One region of the Streptomyces sp. Rer75 genome, then DNA from elsewhere that is predicted to be linked to it. Evidence: riboswitches for the same ligand, from Rfam matches in the RefSeq annotation. Region 1 holds a riboswitch; each other region holds the start of a gene.

Region 1 (7,117 bases):
GGCGCCCACCAGCCGGAGGCGACCACATGCCCATGGCGCACGATCATCAGGCTGTGCGGCTCGATGCCGGGCGCCGCCTCCAGCGCGTCGAGGAACGCGCCGACACCGCGCGCGTCCACTCCCTTCGCGGCGGGTGTGCTCTCGGGAAGGGGTCGCGCACTCCGAGCACTCATCGCGTCTCCATCCTCCGTATGCGGTGGGTCGTGCACGGCCGGTGGTGCTGCGATCATCGGCGAAGGAGCAGCGCCGCGCCAGGGGTTTTCCGGCTGCGTGTGCGGCGGCGCCCGTCCAGATTTGGGGGGGCTCAGACCGCCGGGGCCGCGGGCGGCGTGTCCGTGGCGGCCGTCCTGAGGTGCGCGGCGCCCGAGCGCACCGCCCACACGAACACGCCGAACGCGAGGGCGCCCACCGCGACCGTGTCGTACGGCGCCGGAAGATGGCCGGAACCGCCGAAGGTGCCGAGCCACGACAGCAGCGTCAGCGCGGCGAGGTGGAAGACCAGCCAGGCGCCGTGCCGCAGTTCGCCGAGGGCGGGGAGTCCGGCGGTGCCGCGCCGCTGGAGCAGGAAGAGCGGGACGCCGACCAGGACGAGGGGCAGGGCCAGCCGCAGGTCGTCCCAGCCGGACCAGAACACGAACTCGGTGGCCACGACGAAGCTGAGCGGTGCGATCCAGCGCACCCCCGGCACCTGCCCCTCCGCCCGGGGCACTCCCCGCTCCCGGTCGTGTGCCCGGAACACCGCGACGGCCACCGCCGAGGCCGCGTAGATGAGCAGATACATGTCGCCCATGACGCTCACGATGTCCTGCCAGCCACCGAACGGCAGCATGAAGACGACGATGACCGCGAGGTTGAGCAGCAGCGCGCGGTGCGCCATGCCGGACGCGGGGTCGATGCGCATGAAGAAGCGGGGCAGCAGCCCGTTCTTGGCCAGGGCGTAGGTGTGCCGGGCGTTGATCGCCACGCCCACGTAGGCGGAGCCGCCCGGGGAGATCACGGCGTCCGCGTACAGCAGCGTGGCCAGCCAGTGCAGATTGAGGATGAGGGCGAGCTGGCCGAACGGCGACTCGAAGTTGACGCCCTGCCAGCCGTCGCCCAGCGCGGAGTCCGGCACCGTGTACAGGAACGCCAGCTGGAGCCCGAGGTAGACCAGCACGGCGAGGCCGATGCCGGTGAGCACCGCGGCCGGTACGGAACGGCGCGGATTGCGGGCCTCGCCGGAGAAGTCCAGCGGCGCCTGGAACCCGTTGACGGAGTACACGATGCCGCCGCCGGCGAGGGCGGTGAGGCAGGCCGCGTAGCCGTACGGTGCGAAACCACCGTGTTCGGTGAGGCGCCCGGAGTGGGTGCCCGACAGGAACAGCGCGACGACGGTGACCACGGGGACGACGACCTTGAACACCGACACCAGGTTGTTGAGCCGGGCGAATATCCGCACGGCGAACCAGTTGAGCGCGGTGAGCACGACGCTCAGTGCGACGGCCACGCCGAGGCCCGGGAGGGTGAGGCGGCCGCCGTCGTAGAGCCCCGGCAGATAGTGCGCGGCGTACTGCATGATCGCGCTGATTTCCGCGGCCGTACCGCCGACGGACAGCACGACGGACCAGCCGACCATCGTGCCGACCAGCCGCCCGCTCGCGTACAGCGGCCACCGCACGGTGCCTCCGCCCTCCGGGCGGGTGGCGCCCAGCTCCACCATGACCAGGGCGATCAGGGCGCACAGCACGCCCGCCGCGATCCAGGACAGCAGCGCGGCGGGTCCGGCGGTCTGGGCGGCGTACAGGGCCGCGAACAGCCAGCCGGAGCCGAGGATGTTGGAGAACCCGATCGCGGTCAGGGCCCAGAAGCCGAGGTCCTTGCGGAGTCTGCGTTCCTCGGCGAGCACCGCCGTGGCGGCGATGGACTCCGCTGGCTGGTTCTGCGGCACGTGGCACGTCTCCTCGGGTGGTGCGGGAACTCAACGGAGCCCAGGGTGCCACGCCTGCCGCGGGGCGCGGTCGCCGGATGCCGTGTGACGTGCGGATACGGGCGAAGCCACCCGCCTCAGCGGACGGTGTGGAGCCGTGTCCTGAGCGGGGCGTAGACGAGGAGCGCCGCGAGGAAGGCGGCGTAGTAGGCGAGGTCGGCGCCGTGCAGCGCGGCGGCCACCGGGCCCGTGTACAGGCTGGTGTCCATGAACGGCACCGCCGCGGCGAAGGCGGCGCCGAACGCCAGCAGGGCGGGCCACCACGGCTGCGGGCGGGCGCTCTCGGCGGCCGGGTCCACCGGCGCGCCGCCCCGGGCCCGGGCGCGGACCCGAACCAGTCGACGGCCACGACCGCGACGAAGCCGGGGATCCAGTAGCCGACGAACAACAGCACGTTCGGGAAGCGGGCGGTGGTGTCGGCGGCGTGCATCCACAGCACCAGCGGGAAGCCGAGCACGGCGGCGAGCGCCACGGCCAGCAGCCCGAACGCGCCGAGCGCCCCGCCGCCCAGCGCCTCATCGACGCCGCGGGCGGTCTGGTCGGTGAAGACGGAGGCTCCCCACAGCCCGAGCGCCTGGACGGCCACGAAGGACACGGTGACGCCGAGCAGCGTGCACCAGAACATGCGGGGCCGGGAGGTGGCGCGGGGCAGATAGCGGCTGAAGTCGCTGGCGTACGGCGCCCACGACAGCGCCAGGCTCAGCGCGATGGTGCTGGTCAGGACGGAGGCGCCGATGCGGTCGGCGCCGTGGGCGGACCCGGTGGCGGCGGGGTGGACGCCATCGAGCAGCTTGACGGCCAGGGCGGCGAACGCGGCGGCGAGGACGAACGTCATCAGCTTCTGCATCCGGTGGATGGCCTCGTAGCCCAGCACCCCGAGCGCCCCCTGGGCGGCCATCATGAGCAGCACACCCAGCCAGAACGGCAGCCCGCACAGCCGGGCCAGCGCATCACCGCCGAACAGGCCGATGAGGGCGTCCCAGGCGACGGACGACAGCCACTGGAGGACGCCGGGCACGGCGACGGCCCGGCCGAACGCCAGCCGCGCCAGGGGCAGCTGCCCGGCGCCGGTCAGGCTGCCCCAGGTGCCCAGGTACGCGGTGGGCACGGCATCGATGAGGGTGCCCAGGACGACGGCGGCCAGCGCGGTGGCGAAGTCCAGGCCGAGGGCGATGCCGACGGTGCCGGTGAACACGCCGGTCGTGGTCAGGTTCGGGGCGAACCACACGGTGAACAGGCGCCCCGGCCCGCCATAGCGGTGGCTTTCCGGAACCGGCGCGATCCCGCGCGCCTCGACGCGCAGATCGCCGGGCGCGGTGGGCATCCGGCCGTCGAAGACGGACTCCGCGCCGGTGGTGGCCGGGTCGGTGGCAGCATGCGGCCATGGCATCGATGACATCCCTCCGCCAGTGCTAACTGGTTCAGGTTCGACGGGTGTGATCTCAGCCCCCTGGCGGGGCACCCCGTGTCCGGTGGAGCGGCCTAACCCCTCGCCACGTGGCCCCGGTCCCGGGGGCGGGTCCGGGCCCGGGCCGGGAGCGCGTCCAGGAACAGCGCCCCGGCCAGCAGCGCGGCGCTCCCCCGGGGCGCGATGCCCTGGGCGCGCAGCTCGGCGTCGAGGGCGGCGAGGGCGGCGGCGCCCCGGTCCGTCGCGGCGCCGCCCGCCTCCAGCACACCGCGCGCCCCGTCCTGCACCCGCCGGAGGGCGGGCGGCCCCGCCTGGTACAGCGGCCCGGTGTCCTGGAGTGTGCTCATCACGGTGAGCAGCGCGTCGAGCCGGGCCTGCGTCTCGGTGGCGCCCGCGGCCCGCGCCGCGGACAGGGCGTCCAGGGCGCGGCGTACGTGCGGGAAGGCGGCCCGCGCCTCGCCGCGCGCCCCCGCCGCCCCGTAGGTGGCGGACACCTGCGAGCCCGCCGACGGCCTGCGCGGGGCGCCACGGTCGACGTGGGCCGCGAGCTGCCGGGCGGTGGCGGTCAGTTCATCGGGTGCGGCGCCGGGTTCCAGGGCGGCGGCCGCCACCAGCAGCCCCAGCACCCACAGCGCCCCGTGGTGCAGACGGCCGGTGACCGGGCCGCCACCGGCCCGCGCCATGGTCCACTCGGCGCAGCGGCCGATGGCGCCCAGCTCCTCGCGGAGCGCACGCGTCGGCTCGCCGGGGCGCCGGGCGGCGGCCGCCATGGCCGCGAAGCCGGGCGCCAGCGACTTGGCCGACCAGCGCAGTGCGAGCAGGTCGGTGCCGGTGGCGCGGGCCTGGAGGTCGCGGGTGTCCGCGAGGCCCGGTTTGGGGGTCAGCTCCGCCTGGGAGATCAGGGCTCGTACGGCGGTCTGCGCCAGTGCGTCGTCCGTGGAGCGCGTCGTGGGCATGCCCGGAGGGTAATCGGCGAACCTTTCCCGGGCCTGGGTCGTTCCTGTGACCCCGCTGTGGGCGTCATGTCAGTGCGATTCGCGGGCGTCACGTCGGTGCGATTCGCGGGCGTCATGTCAGTGCGATTCGCGGGCGACGAACGATCCGCGGGTGCCGCTGAGGAAGTCCAGTCCGGCGCCGCGGTCGGCCTGTTCGACGTGGTCGCGGTAGATCTGCTCCCATCCGCCGGTGGCCGGTGGGGCGGCGGCGGTCACCGGTTGCCGTGCGGCGAGTTCCTCGTCGGGGACGTCCAGCCTCAGCAGCCGCCGCTCGACGTCCAGTTCTATCCAGTCGCCGGTCCGCACCAGCCCCAGCGGACCGCCCGCCGCCGACTCGGGCGCGATGTGCAGGACGACGGTGCCGAAGGCGGTTCCGCTCATCCGCGCGTCGCTGATCCGCACCATGTCCCGCACTCCGGCCCGGAGCACCGCGGGCGGCAGGGGCATGTTCCCCACCTCGGGCATGCCGGGGTAGCCGCGCGGTCCGCAGCCGCGCAGGACCAGCACATCGGACGCGTCGACGTCCAGGTCCGGGTCGTCGATCCGGGTACGGAAGTCCTCGATACCGTCGAACACCACGGCGCGGCCCCGGTGGCGCAGTAGCTCCGGTGTCGCGGCGGCGGGCTTGATGACGGCTCCGTCGGGACAGAGGTTGCCGCGGAGCACGGCGAGCCCGGCCTGGTGGGCGATCGCCTCGTCCGCGGTGCGGATGACGGTGGTGTCGGTACTGGACAGGCCGGACAGCTGCTCGGTGAGGGGGCGGCCGGAGACGGTGAGGGCCGGTTCCAGGTGGTCCCTGATCTCCCCGAGGACGGCGTCCAGGCCACCGGCGCGGTGGAAGTCCTCCATGAGGTGGGACCCGGCGGGCTGCACATCGGCGAGCAGGGGGATGCCGCGGCCCGCGCGGTCGATGTCGTCCAGGCCGAAGTCCGCCCCGACCCGGCGGGCGAGGGCCAGCAGATGGACGACCGCGTTGGTGGAGCCGCCGATGGCGGCCACCGCGCGCACCGCGTTCCGCAGCGCCTCCGCTGTCAGGACGGCGCTGGGCCGCAGGTCCTCGCGCACCATGTCGACGATGCGGTTGCCCGCGGCGTGGGACAGCTCCAGCAGCCGGCTGTCGGGGGCGGGGAGCCCCGCGTTGCCGGGCAGGGTCATGCCCAGCGCCTCGGCGGCACAGGCCATGGTGGACGCCGTGCCCATGGTGTTGCAGTGTCCCCGGCTGCGGATCATCGCCGACTCGGCCCGGCGCAGCTCGGAGCGGTCCATCCGGCCCGCCCGCACCTCCTCGCTCAGCTCCCACACTCCGGTGCCACAGCCCAGCGGGCGCCCCTTCCACGAGCCGTTCAGCATGGGGCCGCCGGTGACCATCAGGGTGGGCAGGTCGACCGACGCGGCCCCCAGCAGCAGGGACGGTACGGTCTTGTCGCAGCCGCCGAGCAGGATCACGCCGTCGACGGGGTTGGCCCGGATGAGTTCCTCGGTCACCATCGCGGCGAGGTCGCGGAAGAACATCGCGGTCGGGCGCAGCAGGGTCTCCCCCAGCGACGGCACCGGAAGCTCCAGCGGCACCCCGCCGGACTCCCACACGCCCCGTTTCACATGGTCGGCGATTTCGCGGAAGTGGCTGTTGCAGGGGGTGAGTTCGGACCAGGTGTTGCAGATGACGATCTGCGGTCGTCCGTCGAAGGCGTGGTCGGGGAGGCCGCGCCGCATCCAGGCCCGGTGGATGAACGCGTCGCGGGAGTCACCCTCGTACCACTGCCGCGACCGGTGCGTGCCACTCATACGAACCTTCCGATCTCTTCGACGATCCGTGCGGGGGAACGCTGCCCACCCCGGGTGGGTTTCAGGCCCGGCGCCGGGCGTTACGGATGTGCTCGCGGACGGTGCCTTCGGTGACCACGAGCCGCGACGCCGGACCAGGTCGAACCCGCCTCGTTCGGTATGCGGCTGCCCGTTCAGTTCTCTGTCGCCGGGCGTGTGACTCGGGTCTGTGATCGCGTTCTGGTCAGTCCGTTCTCCACGGCCCTGAGCAGGGTGAGGGCGGCGTCGAGGTGTTCGGTGTCGTGATGGGCGGCTCCGGAGACGGTCGCGGCCCATTCCTGCCGGACGAGGGCGGTGTTGTTGCGTCCGCGCTCGGTGGAGTGGACCGTCACCCCTCGCCCGTCACCCGAGTGGGCGCGTCGCTCGATGAAGCCCTTCTGTTCGAGCCCGCGCAGGACGGTGGACAGATTGGTGCGCTGTAGACCGGTCGCGTCCGCGATCCGGCTGGGCGGCGCGGCGGGGTCGCGCTTGAGGTAGCGCATCACCATGCCCTCCGACTGCGACAGGTGCACAGCCCGCTCGTCCGTGTAGCGGCGGAACTGGATCTCCCTGCTGATGATCAGCACGAGGTCGGCCAGTTCGGCCCACCGTTGCTCGTGGTCCGGCCCTGCTGTCGGGTCCGTCTGGTGCGCATGGTCCTCCGTCACGGCTCCAGCGTACGGGGTTGCCGCCGATTGGTTATGAGGGCATACTCATTATGAGTTCATAGTTATGCACTCATAACATCCGTTCCATCTGGAGTCGTCATGACGACAACCACCTCCTCCTCACGGGCCAGGGCGACCGCGCTCTCGCCCCACGCCACGGCCCGCGCCGGCGGGCTGCACCCGGCCGGAGTGTTCATCCTGCTGGCGGGCGCATTCCTGTCGATCATGGACTTCTTCATCACCAACGTGGCCCTGCCCAGCATCGACGCCTCCCTGC
Region 2 (7,117 bases), 4.2 Mb from region 1:
AACGGCACGGACCTGCTCGCCGCCGCCCGCCGCTACGGGCTGCGCGTCCCCGAGGACCTGCTGCTGGTGTGCTGTAGCGAATCCACGGTCTACCGGACCACCGAACCGCCCATCACGACGCTCTCGCTCAAGCCGCGCCGGATCGGCACCGCCGTGGTGCAGCTGCTCATCGACGCCATCGAGGGGCTCGACAGCGACCGTCCCGTCGAGCAGGTGATACCCACCGAACTGATCGTGCGGACGTCGTCCCAGCGCCGTCCGAGGTGATCTGATCCCCCGCCGTGCCGCGGTTCCCCGCCGTCAGCCGCGGCGGAGGACCGTCCCGACTGCACCGATGAGGCTTGACCCGAGGAGGACTGGGGGCCGCTGGGCTTCCCCTACCGGGCCAATCCGGGATAAAAGACCGTCCAAGCGGGACCGAGCACCGATTGACGGCACCCTGGTGCGTCACAAGTCCTCACGGTCATTCCTATGATGGGCGGACGACACCGCGGACCGCCGTCGACCAGGCAAGGTCCACAAGGTGGCACGGCGGCGCGATGGTGGAGGGGTCGATGACTCAGGGGGCCGGTCTGGAAGCCACGGCAGGGACCACGGCGGCGGTGCCGCACGTGCCCGCGTACGGGGCGTCCACGCCGCCCGGTCCGGTGCCTCCCGCACCTGCGCCTGCCCCTATGCCCGACGGGTACACACCGACGGAGAAGCTGCCGGTGCTGGGCCCGGGACACACCATCGCGGACACCCGGCTGGTGCCCCCGCAGGACCGCCCGACGATCGCCCTCACCTCGGTGACCGACCCCGAAGCCGACCCGCTCGACGACGGCGAAGGGCCCGGCCCGCTGTACGTCGTGGGCGACGTCCACGGCTACCACGACGAGCTGCGCGAGGCGTTGGCCGCCCAGGGCCTGATCGACGACAAGGGCAGCTGGGCGGCCGGGAACGCCCGGCTGTGGTTCCTCGGCGACTTCACCGACCGCGGCCCGGACGGCATCGGCGTCATCGACCTGGTGATGCAGCTGTCCGCCGAGGCCGCCGCCGCGGGCGGCTACTGCAAGGCGCTGATGGGCAATCACGAACTGCTCCTCATCGGCGCCAAGCGGTTCGGCGACACCCCCGTCAACTCCGGGGCGGGCACCGCCTCCTTCCAGGCCGCCTGGCTGCTCAACGGCGGCCAGCGCACCGACATGGAGCGGCTGGAGGACCATCACCTCCAGTGGATGTCACGGCTGGACGCGATGGCCGAGGAGGACGGGCATCTGCTCGTGCACTCCGACACCACCGCCTATCTGGAGTACGGCGACTCGATCGAGGCCGTCAACGACACCGTCACCGAGACGCTCCAGCGCAGTGACGCGGACGAGTGCTGGGACCTGTTCCGCAAATTCACCAAGCGCTTCGCCTTCCGCGACGAGGACGCCGGACCGACGGCCGTGCGCGAATTGCTCGGCACCTACGGCGGGGAGCGCATCGTCCACGGGCACAGCCCGATCCCGTATCTGCTGGGCGAAGTCGGCTCGGAGGACGGCGAGGACGATGGCGCGCCCGCGGTCGAGGGCCCGCACGTCTACGCGGACAATCTCGCGGTCGCGATGGACGGCGGCATCACCATGGCCGGAAAACTGCTGGTCGTGCAACTGCCGCTGGGCACCTGAGGGTGATGCGGGCGCGCACGGAAGCGGACGGAGGGCCTCACCGGGGCTGAGCAAATCACGAAACTTGCTGTCACCTCGCGCCGGATCGGCTCTACCATCGGTTTATCCGTCGCAGGCTCTCCTCCGTTTCCGCCCGACTGCCCGGCGAAAGCCGGCACCAAGGCCCTACGGAGTATCGGGGGATGCACCATGAAAAGCGCTCCGCACCTGTTCGCCGAGGACCGCCCGGAGTTCGAGCGAGTTCTCGACGAGGTGCTGCGTACCGCGGACCGCCGACCGGATCTGAAGGGCATAGGACAGCGGCTCACCGCCGAGCAGCTGCGCACCATGGCGCTCAGCGCCTCGGCCGCCATCACCGCGTGCGCTGCCGCCGAATACCAGGATTACGTCGTCGCCCGCACCAGACTGCGCGAGCCCGCCCCGCCCCTGCCGATGCCCGGGGCGCCGGAGGACGACGGCGACCACGACCACTCCGCCGGATTCACCGGCACCCTCCTGGACGCCTCCGGAGCGGGGCTGGTCCCCATGCTCGCCGTGCTGGCCCCGGTGCTGGCCGGGACCGCCGCGATCATCTTCCTGCTCGTCGGCTACGTGCTGCACGTCCTGGACCCCGCGCCGTCCATCGCCCAGCCGATGATCACCGCGGGCTGGTTCTTCGCCGCGCTCACCGCCGCGGGCATCCTGCTCGCCGCCGTCGGCCTCCTCATCACCGCCCTGCGCAACGGCTCCAGCGCGATCCGCGGCGAGGCCCTGGCCGAGCAGCTGGAGGAGGTGGACCGCGCCAGAGAGGCATGGCGGCAGGCCCTGCTGGAGCGGGGCGTGCTGCCCTTTCTGCGCGAGGCGCTGACCAATCCGTCGGCCCCCGCGCCCTGGACCGCGCCGACGGGTTCCTCCTCGGCCTACGTCCCCGGGCGCACCGAAGCGGGCCGCACCCCCCACCTCGGCTACAGCCGCCCGGGCTTCAGCACGGACGACGAGGGCCCCAAGGCCCGCCCCCGCTACAGCAGCCCGGACTACACCAGCCCCGAATACGGCGGCCCGGAGAACCAGCCGGACTAGCCGGTGGCCCGCCCGGTGAGTGCCAGCACCCGCGCGAACGGATCTGCCCCGGGCCCCGGGTCGGTGCCGACCGCGAACGCCCCCGTGGCGCCGAGCCCCGGCCCCGCCGGGACCAGCCACTCCAGCGCCGCCTCGGTCAGCTCCTGATCGGGCGTGAACTCCGCGCCCCGGGCCCGCGCCAGGTCCCAGGCGTGCACATAGACATCACTCCAGCGGATCCGCACCGCCGCGTCCCCGCTCAGCTCGCCGACGACCGGATTCCGTACGGTCCGCCCGGGCACCCCCGGTAACCGGGCGGCCCTCTCCGCCCGCGCGGCCCACTCCGCCAACGTGTCCCCGGGCCCGGGGGCGACCTGCTCGTCCGTCAGGGCGGACACCAGATGCGCATGGCCCAGGAGGACGTGCCCCACCAGCTCCCGCACCGTCCACTCGCTGCACGGGGTGGCCAGCGCCCACCCGTCGTCCCCGATCCCGTCGAGGTGCTGGGCGAAGCGCTGGTTGGCGATGCGCAGTGCGCGCAGGTTGTCCATCGGCTGCTCCGGAGGGCTCGCGTAGGGGTTCCGTGACGGCCCCACCCAAGCACGAGCCCGCCGCCGCGACGAGGGGTCACGGCGGCGGGCGGTGTCCTGACGGCAGCGGTCCGGGGTCAGTCGGCGATCGGCAGATAGACCCGGTTGCCCGCGGCGGCGAACTCGCGGGACTTCTCCGCCATTCCGGCCTCCGCCTCCGCCTCGTCCATCGCGTCGCCGTGCTCGCGGCGGATGTCGTGGCTGATCTTCATGGAGCAGAACTTGGGCCCGCACATGGAGCAGAAGTGCGCCGTCTTGGCGGGCTCCGCCGGAAGCGTCTCGTCGTGGAACGAGCGTGCCGTGTCCGGGTCGAGGGCCAGGTTGAACTGGTCCTCCCAGCGGAACTCGAAGCGCGCGTCGGAGAGCGCGTCGTCCCAGGCCTGGGCGTCGGGGTGGCCCTTGGCCAGATCGGCGGCGTGGGCGGCGATCTTGTAGGTGATGACGCCGGTCTTCACGTCGTCGCGGTCCGGCAGCCCCAGGTGCTCCTTGGGGGTGACGTAGCAGAGCATCGCCGTGCCCCACCAGGCGATCATCGCGGCGCCTATCCCTGAGGTGATGTGGTCGTAGGCGGGCGCGACGTCCGTGGTGAGGGGGCCCAGGGTGTAGAAGGGGGCCTCCTCGCAGATCTCCTGCTGGAGGTCGACGTTCTCCTTGATCTTGTGCATCGGGACATGGCCCGGGCCCTCGATCATCGTCTGGACGCCGTGCTCCTTGGCGATGCGGTTGAGTTCGCCGAGCGTGCGCAGCTCCGCGAACTGCGCCTCGTCGTTGGCGTCGGCGATGGATCCGGGGCGCAGTCCGTCACCCAGCGAGTAGGTGACGTCGTACGCCGCGAGGATCTCGCACAGCTCCTCGAAGTGGGTGTAGAGGAACGACTCCTGGTGGTGGGCCAGGCACCAGGCGGCCATGATCGAGCCGCCGCGGGAGACGATGCCGGTCTTGCGGCGGGCGGTCAGGGGGACGTACGGCAGCCGTACGCCCGCGTGCACCGTCATGTAGTCGACGCCCTGCTCGGCCTGTTCGATGACGGTGTCCTTGTAGACCTCCCAGGTCAGCTCCTCGGCCTTGCCGTCGACCTTCTCCAGCGCCTGATAGAGCGGCACGGTGCCGATGGGCACGGGGGAGTTGCGCAGCACCCACTCGCGGGTGGTGTGGATGTTGCGGCCGGTCGAGAGGTCCATGACCGTGTCGGCGCCCCAGCGGGTCGCCCAGGTCATCTTCTCGACCTCTTCCTCGATGGACGAGGTGACGGCGGAGTTGCCGATGTTGGCGTTGACCTTCACCAGGAACCGCTTGCCGATGATCATCGGCTCGATCTCCGGGTGGTTGACGTTGACGGGCAGTACGGCCCGGCCCGCCGCGATCTCCTCGCGGACCACCTCGGGGGAGACGTTCTCGCGGAGCGCCACGTACTCCATCTCCGCGGTGACCTCGCCCCGGCGGGCGTAGCTGAGTTGGGTGACGGCGGCGCCGTCGCGGGCCCTCCGCGGCTGGCGCGGCCGTCCGGGGAAGACCGCGTCGAGGTTGCGCAGGCCGCCGCGGGGCGTGGTGTGTTTGATCCCGTCGTCCTCGGGCCGGGCCGGACGGCCGGAGTACTCCTCGGTGTCGCCGCGGGCGATGATCCAGTTCTGCCGCAGTGGCGCGAGGCCACGGCGGACGTCGGTTTCGATGTGGGGGTCGGTGTACGGACCGGACGTGTCGTACAGCGTCACGTCCTGGCCATTGGTGAGGTGCACTCGGCGAACCGGGACCTGGATGTCCGGGCGGGAACCCGTGACATATCCCTTATGCCAGCCGAAATCGGTAGCGTTTTCGCGCATGTGTGCATCCTGCTGAGTCATGAGACCCACTCCCTACGCCGGCATTACCCGGTAACAGGTTCAGCGGTCGGCGCAGCTGTCGCGTCAGCGCCCTCTCAGCCCGGTGCTCCGAGCTCCCGCGATTGCAAAGGTGCCCCCACGCTAACGGTTTCCCCATATACCTGAACAGGGGGCCCGCCTCTCTTGCGATGATGCGATGGTGACCGCGACACAGCAGGACCACCCGCCCGAGCAGCCCCACCCGTCCGGCCAGGCCCATGGCCACGGCCACGGACACAGCCATGCCCACGCGCACGGCCCGGCCGCACCCGTCTCCGCACGCCTCCGCAAGGTCATCGCGGCGGTGCTCATCCCCTTCGCCGTCGCCGTCGTCGCCGGGCTGGTCGCGCTGTGGCCGGGTGGCCCCGAGCACACCACGCAGGGCCGCAGCGGGCTCGGATTCGACCAGGAGACGGTCGCCGGGCGGGTGGTGAAGGTGGAGGAGATCAACTGCGCCGACGCCAACGCGCAGCCGCAGGCACCCACCGAACCGGGTCAGCAGGGCGCCGCCCCGGCACCCGGCGGCGCGACCGGCGGGGGCACGGGCGGGGCCACCGGAGGCGGGAGCGGCGGCTCCGGCGGCGGCAAGACCGTCTGTGAGAAGGCCACCATCGAGGTCACCTCGGGCAAGGACAAGGGCCGCACGTTCCCCGAGATCGTCCAGCCGAACGCCTCACGGAAGTTCAGCGCCGGGCAGGAGCTGAAGCTGGCGTACGCGCCCAAGGCGCCGAAGAACCTCCAGTACTCGATCTCGGACGTCGACCGCTCGTTCCCGATGGCCCTGCTCGCCGGGGTGTTCGCGCTCGTGGTCGTGGCCGTCGGCCGGCTGCGCGGCGTCTTCGCCCTGGTGGCGCTGGCCATCAGCTTCGGGGTGCTGACGCTGTTCATCCTCCCGGCGATACTTCAGGGCTCGAATCCGCTGGTGGTCGCGGTCGTCGGAGGCAGTGCGATCATGCTGCTGGCGCTCTATATGTGCCATGGGCTGAGCGCCCGCACCTCGGTCGCGGTGCTCGGCACCCTGGTCTCGCTGCTGCTGATCGGCGTGCTCGGCTCGCTGTTCATCGGCTGGGCGTCGCTGACCGGCAACACCGACGACCAGACCGGTCTGGTGCACGGCCTCTATCCCGACATCGAGATCAAGGGCTTGCTACTGGCCGGGGTGATCATCGGTTCGCTGGGTGTGCTGGACGATGTGACGGTCACCCAGACCTCGGCCGTGTGGGAGCTGCGGGAAGCGGACCCCACGACGAGCCGCCGCAAGCTCTACGCGGCCGCGATGCGCATCGGGCGGGACCACATCGCGTCCGTCGTGAACACCCTGGTGCTGGCGTACGCGGGCGCCTCGCTTCCGCTGCTGCTCCTCTTCTCGATCGCGGACAGCGGGGTGGGAACGGTGGCGACGAGCGAGATCGTCGCGGAGGAGATCGTCCGCACGCTGGTGGGCAGCATCGGACTGGTCGCCTCGGTGCCGGTGACCACGGCGCTGGCCGTACTGGTGGTCTCCGCGGACCACAGGCCGAACGGCGACGGGCCGAGCGGTGGGGCGAGTAGCGGCGGGGCGAGCGGGGGCGGACGGGGGCGCGGACGGCGCCGCCGGGCGCGGGCACGCTGACCGGCGCGTACGGGCACGTACGTACGCCTGCCGGCGCTACGCGTACCGGTCCTCGGCCAGGATGCGGTCCAGTTCGGCGTCGAGGTCGCCGACCGGGTCGCAGGCCGCGGGCTCCTCACCGAACGGGACGAGCCGGTCCGTACGGTCCAGGAAGGCCACCAGCGGCGCCGCCCCGGCCCGGAACAGGGCTCTCTCGGACCCCACCTGAAGTCTGATGAACACGTCCGAGAGCCCTTCGGGCGAGGCCGGTGCGATCCGCACATCGCCCTCGCCGGAGGGTTTGCTGAGCCCGTCCAGCAGCAGCTCACGGGCGAAGGCCCAGCTCACCGGCGCGTCGCCGGGCAAGTGGAAGGTGATCTCGACCGC
Region 3 (7,117 bases), 2.2 Mb from region 1:
GGACCGGCGCAGCCCCCCGGGCAGCCGCCGACGCCCCCCGGCCCCGGCCCCGAGTCCGCCGGCAGCGCGCCCGGCAACGGCGGCGGTCAGGGCACGAAGAAGAAGAGCGCGGGCCGCGATCTGCGGGCCGCGATAGGGGTGGGCGTCGGGCTGGGCGTGATCATCGTCGCCTCGCTCTTCATCTACAAGCCGGTGTTCATCGGCGTGATAGCGGTCGCCGTGGTCGTCGGGCTGTGGGAGCTGACCTCCCGGCTGGCCGAGCGGAAGGACATCCGGGTCCCCCTGGTGCCGCTCGCCGTCGGCGGCGTCGCCATGGTCGTCGCGGGCTATGTGCGCGGGGCGCAGGGCGCGTGGGTGGCGGTGTCGCTCACGGCGCTCGCCGTGCTCGTGTGGCGGATGACCGAGCCGCCCGACAACTACCTCAGGGATGTCACGGCGGGCGTCTTCGCCGCCTTCTACGTGCCGTTCCTCGCCACCTTCGTGGCGCTCATACTGGCCGCCGAGGACGGCCCGTGGCGGGTGCTGACCTTCCTGCTGCTGACCGTGGTGAGCGACACCGGTGCGTACGCGGTGGGCTGGCGTTTCGGCAAGCATCCGCTCGCGCCCCGCATCAGCCCCGGCAAGACCCGCGAGGGGCTGCTGGGCGCGGTGGCGTTCGCGATGGTCGTCGGTGCGCTGTGCATGCAGTACCTCATCGAGGACGGCGTGTGGTGGCAGGGGCTGCTGCTCGGCCTCGCCGTCGCGGTCAGCGCGACCCTGGGGGACCTCGGCGAGTCCATGATCAAGCGTGACCTCGGCATCAAGGACATGGGCAAGCTGCTGCCCGGCCACGGCGGGATCATGGACCGGCTCGACTCGCTCCTGCCCACCGCGCCCGTGGTGTGGCTGCTGCTGGTGATCTTCGTGGGCGGCAGCTGAGCCGCGCCCGGCATCGCGCTCCTCAGGCCCCGCGCCGCCCGTGGCGCGGGGCCTTCCGCATGTCTGCGACACTGGTACGGCCATGCCTAAGCCCGGAGAACTCACTTTCGCCGTGCCGCGTGGGGCCAAGAAGCCCCCGCGGCACCTCGCCGACCTCACGCCCGCCGAGCGCCGCGAGGCCGTCGCCGCCCTCGGGGAGAAGCCCTTCCGGGCCGCTCAGGTGTCGCGCCACTACTTCGCCCGCTACACCGACGACCCCGCCCAGTGGACCGACGTGCCGGCCGCCGCGCGCGAGAAGCTCGCGGCCGGGCTGCTGCCGGACCTGATGAGCGTGGTGCGGCACATCAGCTGCGACAACGACACCACCCGCAAGACCCTGTGGCGGCTCTTCGACGGCACGCTCGTCGAGTCCGTGCTGATGCGCTACCCGGACCGGGTCACCATGTGCATCAGCTCCCAGGCGGGCTGCGGCATGAACTGCCCGTTCTGCGCCACCGGCCAGGCGGGTCTGGACCGCAACCTGTCCACCGCCGAGATCGTGCACCAGATCGTCGACGGCATGCGGGCGCTGCGGGACGGCGAGATCCCCGGGGGCCCGGCCCGGCTGTCCAACATCGTCTTCATGGGCATGGGCGAGCCGCTGGCCAACTACAACCGGGTCATCGGCGCCATCCGTCGGCTCACCGACCCCGAGCCCGACGGGCTGGGTCTTTCGCAGCGCGGAATCACGGTTTCGACCGTCGGACTGGTCCCGGCGATGCTGCGGTTCGCCGACGAGGGCTTCAAGTGCCGCCTCGCGGTCTCCCTGCACGCGCCCGACGACGAGCTGCGCGACACCCTCGTCCCGGTCAACACCCGCTGGAAGGTGCGCGAGGTCCTGGACGCGGCGTGGGAGTACGCGGAGAAGTCCGGCCGCCGGATCTCCATCGAGTACGCCCTGATCAAGGACATCAACGACCAGGCGTGGCGCGCCGACCTGCTCGGTCGGCTGCTCAAGGGCCACCGGGTGCACGTCAACCTCATCCCGCTCAACCCGACGCCCGGCTCCAAGTGGACGGCGTCCCGGCCCGAGGACGAGAAGGCGTTCGTCGCGGCCCTGGAGGCGCACGGGGTGCCGGTGACCGTCCGGGACACCCGGGGGCAGGAGATCGACGGGGCGTGCGGCCAGCTGGCGGCCACGGAGCGCTGACCACCGGCTGATACGGTGCCTTCGCACAAGCGCCGTACAACCGTCGTATCGCGGCGGACAAATGAACATTCCGACAGGGGAGCGCGACAGCGCTGAGAGTGCGGCACGGCCGCAGACCCTCCAACCTGATCCGGGTCATACCGGCGTAGGGAGTCAGCCTCACCATGAACAGCCATCTTCGGCGTGCCGTCACCGCCGCCCTCGTCGGATCCCTCGGCACCGGCGTCCTCACCGGCTGCGGTGGGGACGCGGCGGACGGCAAGGACTCCAAGACGGTCACCCTGGTCTCGCACGACTCGTTCGCGGCGTCCAAGGCGGTCCTCAAGGAGTTCACCCGCAAGACCGGCTACAAGGTGCGGGTGCAGGCCGGTGGTGACGCGGGGGCCGCCGTCAACCAGGCGATCCTGTCCAAGGGCCACCCGCAGGGCGATGTGTTCTTCGGCGTCGACAACACCCTCCTCTCCCGCGCGCTCGACAATGACCTGTTCACGCCGTACGAGGCGAAGGGCCTGGACAAGGTCCCCGCGGCCTTCCAGCTCGACCGGGCGAAGCACCGCGTCACGCCAGTCGACTACGGCGACATCTGCGTCAACTACGACCGCGCGTACTTCGAGCGCAAGAAGCTCGCGCCGCCGAAGACATTCGCCGACCTGACCAAGCCCGCGTACAAGAATCTGCTGGTCACCGAGAACGCCGCCACCTCGTCCCCCGGCCTCGCCTTCCTCCTCGGCACCGCCGCCCGCTACGGCGACCACGGCTGGCGCGACTACTGGAAGAAGCTGCGGGCCAACGGCGTCGAGGTGGTCGACGGCTGGGAGCAGGCGTACTACGACCGCTTCTCCGGCTCGGCGGGCGGCGCCAAGGGCGACAAGCCGCTCGTCGTCTCGTACGCCTCCAGCCCGCCCGCCGAGGTGGCGGACGCGAAGTCGAAGCCCGCCAAGGCCCCGACGGGGGTGGCGGACGGCACCTGCTTCCGGCAGACGGAGTTCGCCGGGCTGCTGAAGGGCGCCGGCAACACCAAGGGGGGCAAGGCGCTGCTGGACTTCCTGCTGACCAAGCGCTTCCAGGAGGACGTACCGCTCAACATGTACGTCAATCCGGTGCGCGAGGGCGCCGAGCTGCCGGAGGTCTTCACCCGGTACGGGACCAAGGTCGCCGATCCGGCCACCCTGCCCCCGCGGAAGATAGCCAAGAACCGTGAGCCCTGGGTCAAGGCATGGTCCTCGCTCGTTCTGTAGAGCCTCGCGAGAACCATGAGAAGGGTGAGGCCGATCGCCGCGGGCGGCTGCGCGGCACCGCCCTGCGGCTCGCGCTCATGGCCGTGCCGCTCGCCTTCTTCGGCGTCTTCTTCGCGTATCCGGTGGTCGCGATCGTCACCCGCGGGCTGCGCGTCGGCGGCCGGTGGCAGCTCGAGCGGATACCCGAGGTGCTGGGCGACCCGTCCGTCCTGCACACCCTGTGGTTCACCGGCTGGCAGGCGGCCGCCTCGACCGGGCTGACGCTGGCGGTCGCGTTGCCCGGCGCGTATGTCTTCGCCCGCTTCGACTTCCCCGGCAAGGGGCTGCTGCGCGCCGTGGTGACCGTGCCGTTCGTGCTGCCGACCGTCGTCGCCGGATCGGCGTTCCTGGGGCTGCTCGGGCGCGGCGGGCTGCTGGACGAGCTGTGGGGGATACGGCTCGACACCAGCGTCTGGGCGATCCTGCTGGCCCACGTCTGCTTCAACTACGCGGTGGTCGTCCGCACCGTCGGCGGGCTGTGGGCGCAGCTCGACCCGCGCCAGGAGGAGGCCGCCCGGGTGCTCGGCGCGAGCCGCCTCGCGGCCTGGCGCCGGGTCACCCTGCCCGCGCTGGGGCCCGCCGTGGCCGCCGCCGCGCTGATGGTCTTCCTGTTCACGTTCACCTCCTTCGGCGTGATCCAGATCCTCGGCGGTCCGCGCTACGCCACCCTGGAGGTGGCCATCTACCGGCAGACCGCGCAGCTGCTCGACCTGCCGACGGCCGCGGTGCTGACGCTCGTGCAGTTCGCGGCGGTCGCGGCCGTCCTCGTCCTGCACGCCTGGACCGTACGCCGCCGGGAGGGCGCCCTGCGGCTCGTCGACGCCTCCCGGACCGCGCGCCGCCCGCAAGGCCCGGCGCAGTGGGGGCTGCTCGCGGGGGTGCTGGCCGTCGTCGCGCTGCTGATCGTGCTGCCGCTCGCGGTGCTGGTGGAACGCTCGCTCCACGGGCCGGACGGCTACGGGTTCACGTACTACCGGGCGCTACAGTCCGCCGCCGACAGCGGCGGCACCTTCTTCGTGGCCCCCGTGGACGCCATCGGGAACTCCCTCCAGTACGCGGCCGTCGCCACCGTCTTCGCCCTCCTCGTCGGCGGCCTCGCCGCCGCCGCGCTCACCCGCAAGGCCGGGCGCCTCGTCCGCGGCTTCGACGCGCTGCTGATGCTGCCGCTGGGCACCTCCGCCGTCACCGTCGGCTTCGGCTTCCTCATCGCGCTCGACGAACCCCCGCTGGACCTGCGCTCCTCCTGGGTCATCGTCCCGCTCGCCCAGGCTCTGGTGGGCGTGCCCTTCGTCGTCCGCACCCTGCTGCCCGTCCTGCGGGCCGTGGACCACCGGCTGCGGGAGGCCGCCGCCGTGCTCGGCGCGTCCCCGCTGCGCGCCTGGCGCGAGGTGGACCTGCCGCTGGTGGGGCGGGCGCTGGCGGTCGCGGCGGGTTTCGCGTTCGCCGTGTCGCTCGGCGAGTTCGGCGCCACGGTGTTCATCGCCCGCCCCGACCTCCCCACCCTCCCGGTGGCCGTCGCGCGCTTCCTGGGCCGCGCGGGACAGCTCAACTACGGGCAGGCGATGGCCCTGAGCACGATTCTGATGCTGGTGTGCGCCTGCTCCCTGCTGGTCCTGGAGCGCATCCGCACCGACCGCTTCGGGGAGTTCTGACATGGGGGGAGCCTGATGACGCTGCTGCGACTGGACGAGGTGACGGTCCGGTACGGCCGCAACGACGCGCTCGACGCCGTCGACCTGGACGTCGCCGAGCACGAGACCGTCTGTGTGCTGGGCCCCAGCGGCAGCGGCAAGTCCACGATGCTGCGCGTGGTGGCAGGACTCCAGCGCGCCGCCTCCGGCCGGGTCTGGCTCGCGGGCCGCGACCAGAGCGGCGTACCCACCCACCGGCGCGGGGTGGGGCTGATGTTCCAGGACCATCAGCTCTTCCCGCAGCGCGACGTGGGCGGCAACGTCGCCTTCGGGCTGCGGATGCGGGGAGCCGGGCGCGCGGAGGCGGACCGCCGGGTCGCCGAGCTGCTGGACCTGGTCGGACTGCCCGGCGCGCAGCGGCGCCCCGTCGACTCGCTGTCCGGCGGTGAGCAGCAGCGCGTCGCGCTCGCCCGCGCGCTGGCGCCCCGGCCGCGGCTGCTGATGCTGGACGAGCCGCTGGGCCAGCTCGACCGCGGGCTGCGGGAACGGCTGGTCATGGAGTTGCGCGAGCTGTTCGCCCGGCTGGGCACCACGGTCCTCGCCGTCACCCACGACCAGGGCGAGGCGTTCGCGCTCGCCGACCGGGTCGTGGTCATGGAGGACGGCAGGATCGCGCAGTCCGGCACCCCGCTGGAGGTGTGGCAGCAGCCCGCGAACGAGTTCGTCGCCCGCTTCCTCGGCTTCGACAACGTGGTCGAGGCGATCGTGCACGGCGAGATCGCGGACACCTGCTGGGGCAAGCTGCCGGTGCCGCCCGGCTCCCGGCCGGGCCCGGGACGGCTGCTGGTCCGCCCGGCCGGGGTGCGGCTCACGGCCCCCGCGGACGGGCTGCCCTGCACGGTCGCCGCACGCACCTTCCGCGGCGACCATGTGGCGGTCGTCCTCCAGCCGGAGCACGGGCCCCGCCTGGAGGCGTCCTGCGCGCTGCGGGACGCCCCGGAGGCGGGGGACCGGGTCGGGGCGATCTTCGACTCCGCGGATGTGGTGGTGCTCGACGCGTCGTAGGGTGCGCGGTTCGGCGTAGGGAAGTTCAGCCCGTCGGGGGCGTAGGGAAGTTCAGCCCGTCGGGCGGGTGCTCAGCCCGTCAGGGAGGCGAGCGCGTCCGGGGCCTCGTCCACCGAGTCCACCAGCGCGATGCGGGCCTTCATCGATCGCCCCTCCGCGAGCGCTTCGAGCAGCGGCCAGGCCGGCAGGCGGCGCGTCCAGTGGTCGCGGTCCACCAGCACCATCGGGGTCGGCTCGCCGCGCGACTCGTAGTAGTTCGGCGTGGCGTTGTCGAAGATCTCCTGGAGGGTTCCGGCGGCGCCGGGCAGGAAGACGACGCCCGCGTTCGAGCGGGCCAGCAGCCCGTCCTCACGGGTCGCGTTGGCGAAGTACTTGCCGATGTGCGAGGCGAAGGCGTTCGGCGGCTCGTGCCCGTAGAACCAGGTCGGTATCCCGACCGACGCACCGCCGTCCGGCCACCGCTCCCGCACCGCGAACGCGGCCCCGGCCCAGGCGCCCACAGACGGGCGGAACGAGGGCTGCCCGGCGAGGAGTTCCAGGGCCTCCTTCAGCGCCGCGTCCGGAAGCGGTGCCGTGTACGCGCCCAGGTTGGCGGCCTCCATCGCGCCCGGGCCGCCGCCCGTCGCGACCGTCAGCCCGGACCGCGCCAGCGCCTGCCCGAGCCGGGCGGCGCCCGCGTACCCCTCGGAGCCGCGCTCCAGGGCGTGGCCGCCCATCACGCCCACCACCCGGGCGCCGGTGAGCAGTTCGTCCAGCGCGTCGGAGACGGCGTCGTCGTGGATCGAGCGCAGCATCGAGGAGAAGATGTCGCCGTCCGCCTTGGTCCGCTGGAACCAGGCGTAGGCGCGCGCGTCCGGCGTGCCCGCGTACCCGTCCACCCCGTCGTCCAGTCCCTCGAACAGCTCGGCCGCGGTGTAGAGGGTGCCGCGGTACGGGTCGAACGGCAGGTCCGGCACGGGCGGGAAGACCAGCGCCCCCTGCGCCCGCACCCGCGCCGCGGCCTCCGGTTCCATCGGACAGCCCAGGAAGACCGCCCG
Region 4 (7,117 bases), 6.4 Mb from region 1:
GGACCGTCCAGCCCATGCCCGCCCCTCTCAGTGCGGCTGCCCCTTGGCCGCCGTCATCAGGACCGCTGGTGCAGTCCCAGATTCTTGTAGATTTCCAGCGTCGCCGTGGAGTGGTTCAGGGTAATGAAATGAAGCCCGGGGATCTCCTCGGCCATCAACCGCGCGCACAGCTCCGTCGCGTAGTCGATCCCGATCGAGCGTACAGCCGCCGCGTCGTCCTTGACCGCCAGGATGCGTTCGGCCAGCTCCGGCGGGAAGGCGGCGTTGCTGAGCTGCGCGAACCGCTCGATCTGCCTGACGTTCGTGACCGGCATGATCTCAGGGATGATCGGTGTCGTACAGCCCGAGGCCGCGACCCGGTCGCGCAGCCGCAGATAGTCCTCCGGGTAGAAGAACATCTGGGTGATCGCGAAGTCGGCGCCCGCGCGGCACTTGTCGACGAAGTGCCGGATGTCGGTGTCCCAGTCCGTCGAGCGCGGGTGCATCTCGGGGAAGGCGGCGACGCCGACACAGAAGTCGCCCGACTCCTTGATCAGGCGGACCAGCTCGGCGGCGTAGGTGATGCCGTCGGGGTGTCTGACCCACTCGCCCATGGGGTCGCCGGGCGGGTCGCCGCGCAGGGCGAGCATGTTCCGGATCCCGGCGTCGGCGTACTGGCCGATGATGTTGCGCAGGTCGGCGAGGGAGTGGTTGACCGCGGTCAGGTGGGCGACGGGGGTCAGGGTGGTGTCGGTCGCGATCTGCTCGGTGGCGCGGACGGTGCCCTCACGGGAGGAGCCGCCCGCGCCGTACGTCACGGAGACGAAGGTCGGTGAGACAGCCTCCAGTCGGCGGATGGCGTTCCACAGTGTGTGCTGCCCCTTGTCCGTTTTGGGGGCGAAGAATTCAAAGGAATACGACTGCTCGCCCGACGCAAGCAGATCACGCACGGTAAGGGCTCGATCAGTCCTGGTGGAAGCGGTGCCTAGGGCCATACGGGAAGGTTAGCCAGCAGGGTGGTCGGCGCCCACCCGGCAACGTGATTATGGGGGTTTTGCCAGGCTCTTGTCCGCAATGCGGACAGGATGATCGAGCCGGGCTCAACCCGGACACCCGCTAGACACCTGCTGCTCGCACGCGCTTCGCCAGGGATTCCGTGGCCGCCGCCGGGTCCTCGGCCTCGGTGATGGCCCGCACCACGACGATCCGGCGCGCTCCCGCCTCCAGCACCTGGTCCAGGTTCGACGCGTCGATACCGCCGATCGCGAACCAGGGCCGGGCCGGGCGCCGGGCGGCCGCGTGACGGACCAGGGAGAGGCCGGGGGCGTGGCGGCCCGGCTTGGTGGGGGTGGGCCAGCAGGGGCCGGTGCAGAAGTAGTCCACGCCGGGCTCGGCGAGGGCCGCGTCCACCTCGGCCTCCGCGTGCGTGGAGCGCCCGATCAGCGGGCCGTCGCCGAGGATGGCGCGGGCCGCCGGGACGGGCAGGTCGCCCTGGCCCAGGTGGAGCACGCCGGCACCGGCGGCATGGGCGACGTCCGCCCGGTCGTTGACGGCGAGCAGCTTGCCGTGGCGGCGGCAGGCGTCGGCGAAGACGGCGAGGTGGTCCAGCTCCTCGGCGGCCTCCATGCCCTTCTCCCGCAGCTGGACGATGTCCACCCCGGCCGCCAGCACGGCGTCCAGGAACTCCGGCAGGTCGCCCTGGCGCTTGCGCGCGTCGGTGCACAGGTAGAGGCGGGCGTCGGCCAGCTGCTCGCGTGCGGTCATGGGTGGGTTTCCCCCCGGATCGTGCGGCGTACGGGCAGGGTCGGCCCCCGCCCGTACGCCTGGTGGTTCAGAAGTGGTTCTGAGTTTCAGAAGTGGTTCTGAAGTGGATCGGAAGTGGTGCGGAGAACGGCGGGCGACGTCAGACGGCGAGCGCCTGCGCGCGCCGCTTCACTTCCGTGCCGCGATTCTCGCGCAGCGCCTGGGCCGGGGTGCCCGGCAGGCTCGGGTCAGGGGTGAAGAGCCACTCCAGCATCTCCTCGTCGCTGAAGCCGTCGTCCTTGAGCAGTGTCAAGGTCCCCACGAGGCCCTTGACGACCTTGCCGTCACCGATGAAGTCCTCGGGCACCTGGAGCACCCGGTTCTCGCCACGGCGCACCGCGATCAGCTGGCCCTCCTTGACCAACTGCCTCACGCGGGTCACCTCGACGCCCAGCCGGTCGGCGACGTCGGGGAGAGTGAGCCAGGCGGGGACGAGAGCATCGATCTTTGCGTCAATCTCGGTCACGGAACAAGCCTGCCATCTGGGACTGACAGTGGGTAGCCGGGCGTCCGCCGTGCGGGCTGCCGGGGACGGGGGCCCGCACGGTCCTGCCGGGCCCCGCACCCCTGATCACCGGGGGTACCGGCGGGTCACAGAACGGCGGACTTCAGCGGCACCGACGGATCCGTGGCCCGGGTCCGGTCCAGCCGGGCGCCGCGTTCGATCAGCTTGCGGCCCTGGGCCAGATCGCGCGGACGGCCGACCGCCAGCAGGGCGACCAGGGCCCCGTCCCGCAGCCAGCACACCGACCAGGCGGCGCCGTCCGGGTCGCCCCGCCAGACCAGTTCGTCGGCGTCCGAGTGGTGTCCGGCGTACTGCACGAACCGCCCGAACTGCTCGGACCAGAAGTACGGCACCGGGTCGTAGACCTGGCCGGGGAAGCGCGCGGTCCGGCTGCCGACCACATTGGCGGCGACCGTCCGCGGCCCCTGGAGCGCGTTGTCCCAGTGGTGCACCAGCAGCCGGGTGCCGTAGCGGGTGGACGGGAAGGACGCGCAGTCGCCGACGGCGTACACGTCGGGCGCCGAGGTGCGCAGCCCCTCGTCGGCGGCGATGGACCGGTCCTCGGCGAGTTCGACGCCCGAACCGGCCAGCCAGCCGGTCGCGGGCCGGGCGCCGATGCCGACGACCACCGCACCGGCCCGCAGCCGGGTGCCGTCGCCGAGCTGGAGCCCGTTTTGGTCGAGGGCGGTGACCCGGGCGCCGGTGACCAGGGTGGCGCCGTAGTCCGCGTACCAGCGGGTCATGTGGGCGGCGACCTCCGCCGGGAGGGCGCCCGCCAGCGGCCGGTCCGCGGCCTCGACGACCGTCACCGTGCAGCCCGCCTCGCGGGCCGCGGTCGCGAACTCCGCGCCGATCCAGCCCGCCCCGATCACCACGATCTCCTGCTGCGCGGCGAGCACCGGGCGCAGCCGTTCGGCGTCGTCCAGGGTGCGCAGCAGGTGGACGCCGGGGACGCCCTCGCTGCCGGGCAGGGCGACCGGTTCGGCGCCGGTGGCGATCACCAGGACGTCGTACGGGATCGGGCCGGACCCGGTCTCGACCGTCCGCCCGTCCGTGTCCAGCCCGGTCACCGGGACGCCGAGGCGCAGCCCGATGCCGAGCGCGGCGAAGTCCACGTCGAACGCGGACCCTTCGGCCTTGCCGAGCAGCACGGCCTTGGACAGCGGCGGCCGGTCGTACGGCTGATGGGGCTCGGCTCCGAGCAGCAGGATCTCCCCGGTCCAGCCCTGCTCCCGCAGCGCGACGGCGGTCTGCACCCCCGCCATGCCCGCGCCGACGATCACCACCCGCTGTCCGCCGCCACCCGCCGAGGACGCCATCGTCTTCGTCGTCTCATCGCTCACACGATCACTGTATTGCGGCAGGTGGGGCGGACCGGAGAGCGCACGGCGAGATCTCGGGCACAGCCCGACGGGCCGGACGGCCCGTCGTGACGGCCCGTCGTACCGGGGGCGCGGGGCCTCGTGCCCGGCACCGCCCGGGACGCTCCCTTCCGGGCGATTCGGGGCGCGTACTAGGGTGGCGGGACAGAGCACTCGCGGGAGCCCGGTCGCACCGGGCTGAGAGGGAGGCTGGCGCGGCCTCCGACCGTACGAACCTGATCCGGGTCATGCCGGCGAAGGGAGGGGGCGACCAGCCCATGCACACACCACCCCACACCCCACACGAAGCACCCCGAGGCAGCACCGCGCCGTACGACGTCCTCGTCATCGGCGGCGGCATCATCGGCCTGGTCACGGCCTGGCGGGCGGCCCAGCGGGGCCTGCGCACCGCCGTCGTCGACCCGGCGCCCGGCGGCGGGGCCGCCCAGGTCGCGGCCGGGATGCTGGCGGCCGTCACCGAGCTGCACTACGGCGAGCAGACCCTGCTCGGGCTGAACCTGGCCTCGGCGCGCCGCTATCCGTCGTTCGTGGCGGAGCTGGAGCAGGCGAGCGGCCATGACCTGGCCTTCCGTACCTGCGGGACGCTCTCGGTCGCGCTCGACGCGGACGACCGGGCCCATCTGCGCGAGCTGCACGACTTCCAGCAGCGGCTGGGACTGGACGCACAGTGGCTCACGGGGCGCGAATGCAGGCGCCTGGAGCCGATGCTCGCGCCGGGCGTGCGCGGGGGCCTGCGGGTCGACGGCGATCACCAGGTCGACCCGCGGCGGCTGGCGGCGGCGCTGCTGGCGGCGTGCGAACGCGCCGGGGTGGCCCTCCACCGCGTCCGCGCCGAGCGGCTGCTGCTGAACGGCGACGGCGACCGCGCCGCCGGGGCCGAGCTGGCCGACGGTGCGCGCACGCGGCTGACCGCCGAACAGACCGTGCTGGCCGCGGGCAGCCTCAGCGGGCGGCTCCCCGGCGTGCCCGAGGAGGTCCTGCCGCCCGTGCGCCCCGTCAAGGGCCAGGTCCTGCGGCTGTCGGTGCCCGGCGCGTACGCGCCCTTCCTGTCGCGGACCGTGCGGGCCGTGGTGCGCGGCGGGCACGTCTACCTCGTCCCGCGCGAGAACGGCGAGCTGGTCGTCGGCGCGACCACGGAGGAGCTGGGCTGGGACACCACGGTCACCGCGGGCGGGGTGTACGAGCTGCTGCGCGACGCGCACGAGCTGGTGCCCGGCATCACCGAACTGCCGCTCGTCGAGACCCTGGCCGGGCTGCGCCCCGGCTCCCCCGACAACGCCCCGCTGCTCGGCCCGACCGAGCTGCCGGGCCTCCAGCTGGCCACCGGCCACTACCGCAACGGCGTCCTGCTCACCCCGATCACCGGCGACGTCATGGCCGAAGCGCTTTACGGCGGCGAACTGCCGCCCGAGGCGCGGCCGTTCTCCCCGCGGCGCTTCGCGGCGACCCCGCCTCTCCCCACAGCAGCAGTACAGGAGCACACCGCATGACCGTGACCGTGAACGGCGAGCCCCGCGAGCTGCCCGACGGCACCACCCTCGACGGGGTCGTCGCGACCCTCACCCAGGCGCCCTCGGGCGTCGCCGCGGCCGTCAACGAGACGGTCGTCCCGCGCGGCCAGTGGCCCGCGACCCCGCTCGGCGACGGCGATCGCGTCGAGGTCCTCACCGCGGTCCAAGGAGGCTGAACCCCCATGACGCACCCCACGACGCTGGATGAGGTCCTCACCGGCGCCGATCCCCTCACCATCGCCGGTACGACCTTCGGCTCCCGCCTGATCATGGGGACCGGCGGCGCGCCCAGCCTGGACGTCCTGGAGCGCTCGCTGATCGCCTCCGGCACCGAGCTGACCACGGTCGCGATGCGCCGCCTGGACCCCACGGTGCAGGGCTCGGTGCTGTCCGTACTGAACCGGCACGGCATCCGCCCGCTGCCCAACACCGCGGGCTGCTTCACCGCCGGGGAGGCCGTGCTGACCGCCCGGCTCGCCCGCGAGGCGCTGGGCACCGACTGGGTGAAGCTGGAGGTCGTCGCCGACGAGCGCACCCTGCTCCCCGACCCCATCGAGACGCTGGACGCCGCCGAGACCCTGGTGGACGACGGCTTCACGGTCCTGCCGTACACCAACGACGACCCGGTGCTGGCCCGGAAGCTGGAGGACGTCGGCTGCGCCGCGATCATGCCGCTGGGCTCGCCGATCGGCTCCGGCCTCGGCATCCGCAACCCGCACAACTTCCAGCTGATCACCGAGCGCGCCGGGGTCCCGGTGATCCTCGACGCGGGCGCGGGCACGGCGTCCGACGCGGCGCTCGCCATGGAGCTGGGGTGCGCGGCCGTCATGCTGGCCTCGGCCGTGACGCGCGCCCAGGAGCCGGTGCTGATGGCCGGGGCGATGCGGCACGCGGTCGCCGCGGGGCGGCTGGCGCACCGGGCGGGCCGCATCCCCCGCCGCCACTTCGCCGAGGCGTCGTCCCCGGCCGAGGGCCTGGCCGCCCTCGACCCGGAGCGGCCCGCGTTCGCGTAACGCCGGAGCGGCCCGCGTTCGCGTAACGGAGGAGCAGCCCGCGTTCGCGTAACGCAGCCGTACGGGGCGGCCTACCGTGGAAGCGGAGGTGGTCGCCGTGAGGGAGCCGACAGCCGTGACCGTGGCCGACCGGATCGAGCGCGAGGCGTACGTACCCGCCCCCATCGACCGTGTCTGGCGGGTGCTGACCACGCCGGAGCACATCCGCACCTGGTACGCCCCCGGCGGCTGCGAGATCGACCCGCGTCCCGGCGGCACCGTCCGCTTCCGCTGGGACGAGCACGGGGAGTTCCACGGCCGGGTCGAGCGCGCGGTCCCCGACGCCCTCTTCCGCTTCCGGCTGGCCCACGCCCCGGACCGCGACCCGCTCGGCCCCGGCCAGTCCACCGTGGTCGAATTCACGCTCTCCCCGGAGGGCGCGGGCACCCGCCTCCGCCTCGCCGAGACCGGCATCCGCGCGCTCGACCTCCCGGACGGGGCCAAGGCCAAGCACGCCGAGTACGCCGTCCTGGCCTGGACCTCCGCCCTGGAGGAGCTGACCGCCCTGGCCGCGGCCTCGCACAACTGAGGCACAGGTCACCGTTGTGTCGCAGTACGCACCGGACATGGGGCGGGCGGCCCGACGCGGCGGTGACGGCTCGTAGACTGCACTCTCGTGGATACGACGCTCCAGGACCCCCTCGTCGGGCAGGTGCTCGACGGCCGCTACCGCGTTGAGGCGCGCATCGCCGTGGGCGGGATGGCGACGGTCTACCGGGCCGTCGACACGCGGCTCGACCGCGTCCTCGCCCTGAAGGTGATGCACCAGAGCCTCGCCTCGGACGCCGCCTTCGTGGACCGCTTCATCCGCGAGGCCAAGTCCGTCGCCAGACTCGCGCACGCCAACGTGGTCGGCGTCTACGACCAGGGGACCGACGGTGCGCA

What was found. Region 1 has a riboswitch for thiamine pyrophosphate ahead of HYQ63_RS39265 (cytosine permease). Riboswitches for the same ligand answer to the same signal wherever they lie in the genome.
Region 2: another riboswitch for thiamine pyrophosphate. It lies ahead of thiC (phosphomethylpyrimidine synthase ThiC); the one in region 1 lies ahead of HYQ63_RS39265 (cytosine permease).
Region 3: another riboswitch for thiamine pyrophosphate. It lies ahead of HYQ63_RS30375 (thiamine ABC transporter substrate binding subunit); the one in region 1 lies ahead of HYQ63_RS39265 (cytosine permease).
Region 4: another riboswitch for thiamine pyrophosphate. It lies ahead of thiO (glycine oxidase ThiO); the one in region 1 lies ahead of HYQ63_RS39265 (cytosine permease).

The regions. Positions count from the first base shown of each region.
Region 1 is NZ_CP058693.1:9,251,445-9,258,561, reverse strand. Features, by position in the region: gene HYQ63_RS39275 (serine hydrolase) at 1-173, opposite strand, end outside; gene HYQ63_RS39270 (APC family permease) at 305-1,927, opposite strand; partial or broken gene HYQ63_RS39265 (cytosine permease) at 2,044-3,290, opposite strand; TPP riboswitch at 3,348-3,442, opposite strand; gene HYQ63_RS39260 (triphosphoribosyl-dephospho-CoA synthase) at 3,449-4,330, opposite strand; gene HYQ63_RS39255 (IlvD/Edd family dehydratase) at 4,448-6,154, opposite strand; gene HYQ63_RS39250 (MarR family winged helix-turn-helix transcriptional regulator) at 6,328-6,840, opposite strand; gene HYQ63_RS39245 (MFS transporter) at 6,940-7,117, shown strand, end outside.
Region 2 is NZ_CP058693.1:5,097,455-5,104,571, forward strand. Features, by position in the region: gene HYQ63_RS21590 (LacI family DNA-binding transcriptional regulator) at 1-267, shown strand, start outside; gene HYQ63_RS21595 (metallophosphoesterase) at 540-1,652, shown strand; gene HYQ63_RS21600 (hypothetical protein) at 1,842-2,711, shown strand; gene HYQ63_RS21605 (TIGR03086 family metal-binding protein) at 2,708-3,241, opposite strand; gene thiC (phosphomethylpyrimidine synthase ThiC) at 3,358-5,121, opposite strand; TPP riboswitch at 5,114-5,230, opposite strand; gene HYQ63_RS21615 (YibE/F family protein) at 5,300-6,751, shown strand; gene HYQ63_RS21620 (SsgA family sporulation/cell division regulator) at 6,788-7,117, opposite strand, start outside.
Region 3 is NZ_CP058693.1:7,030,305-7,037,421, forward strand. Features, by position in the region: gene HYQ63_RS30365 (phosphatidate cytidylyltransferase) at 1-918, shown strand, start outside; gene rlmN (23S rRNA (adenine(2503)-C(2))-methyltransferase RlmN) at 1,001-2,107, shown strand; TPP riboswitch at 2,173-2,276, shown strand; gene HYQ63_RS30375 (thiamine ABC transporter substrate binding subunit) at 2,272-3,345, shown strand; gene HYQ63_RS30380 (iron ABC transporter permease) at 3,324-5,036, shown strand; gene HYQ63_RS30385 (ABC transporter ATP-binding protein) at 5,052-6,080, shown strand; gene HYQ63_RS30390 (LOG family protein) at 6,152-7,117, opposite strand, start outside.
Region 4 is NZ_CP058693.1:2,807,322-2,814,438, forward strand. Features, by position in the region: gene HYQ63_RS11690 (hypothetical protein) at 1-16, opposite strand, end outside; gene metF (methylenetetrahydrofolate reductase [NAD(P)H]) at 57-974, opposite strand; gene thiE (thiamine phosphate synthase) at 1,096-1,743, opposite strand; gene HYQ63_RS11705 (Rv2175c family DNA-binding protein) at 1,883-2,248, opposite strand; gene HYQ63_RS11710 (NAD(P)/FAD-dependent oxidoreductase) at 2,374-3,606, opposite strand; TPP riboswitch at 3,815-3,928, shown strand; gene thiO (glycine oxidase ThiO) at 3,927-5,159, shown strand; gene thiS (sulfur carrier protein ThiS) at 5,156-5,356, shown strand; gene HYQ63_RS11725 (thiazole synthase) at 5,363-6,193, shown strand; gene HYQ63_RS11730 (SRPBCC domain-containing protein) at 6,291-6,761, shown strand; gene pknB (Stk1 family PASTA domain-containing Ser/Thr kinase) at 6,849-7,117, shown strand, end outside.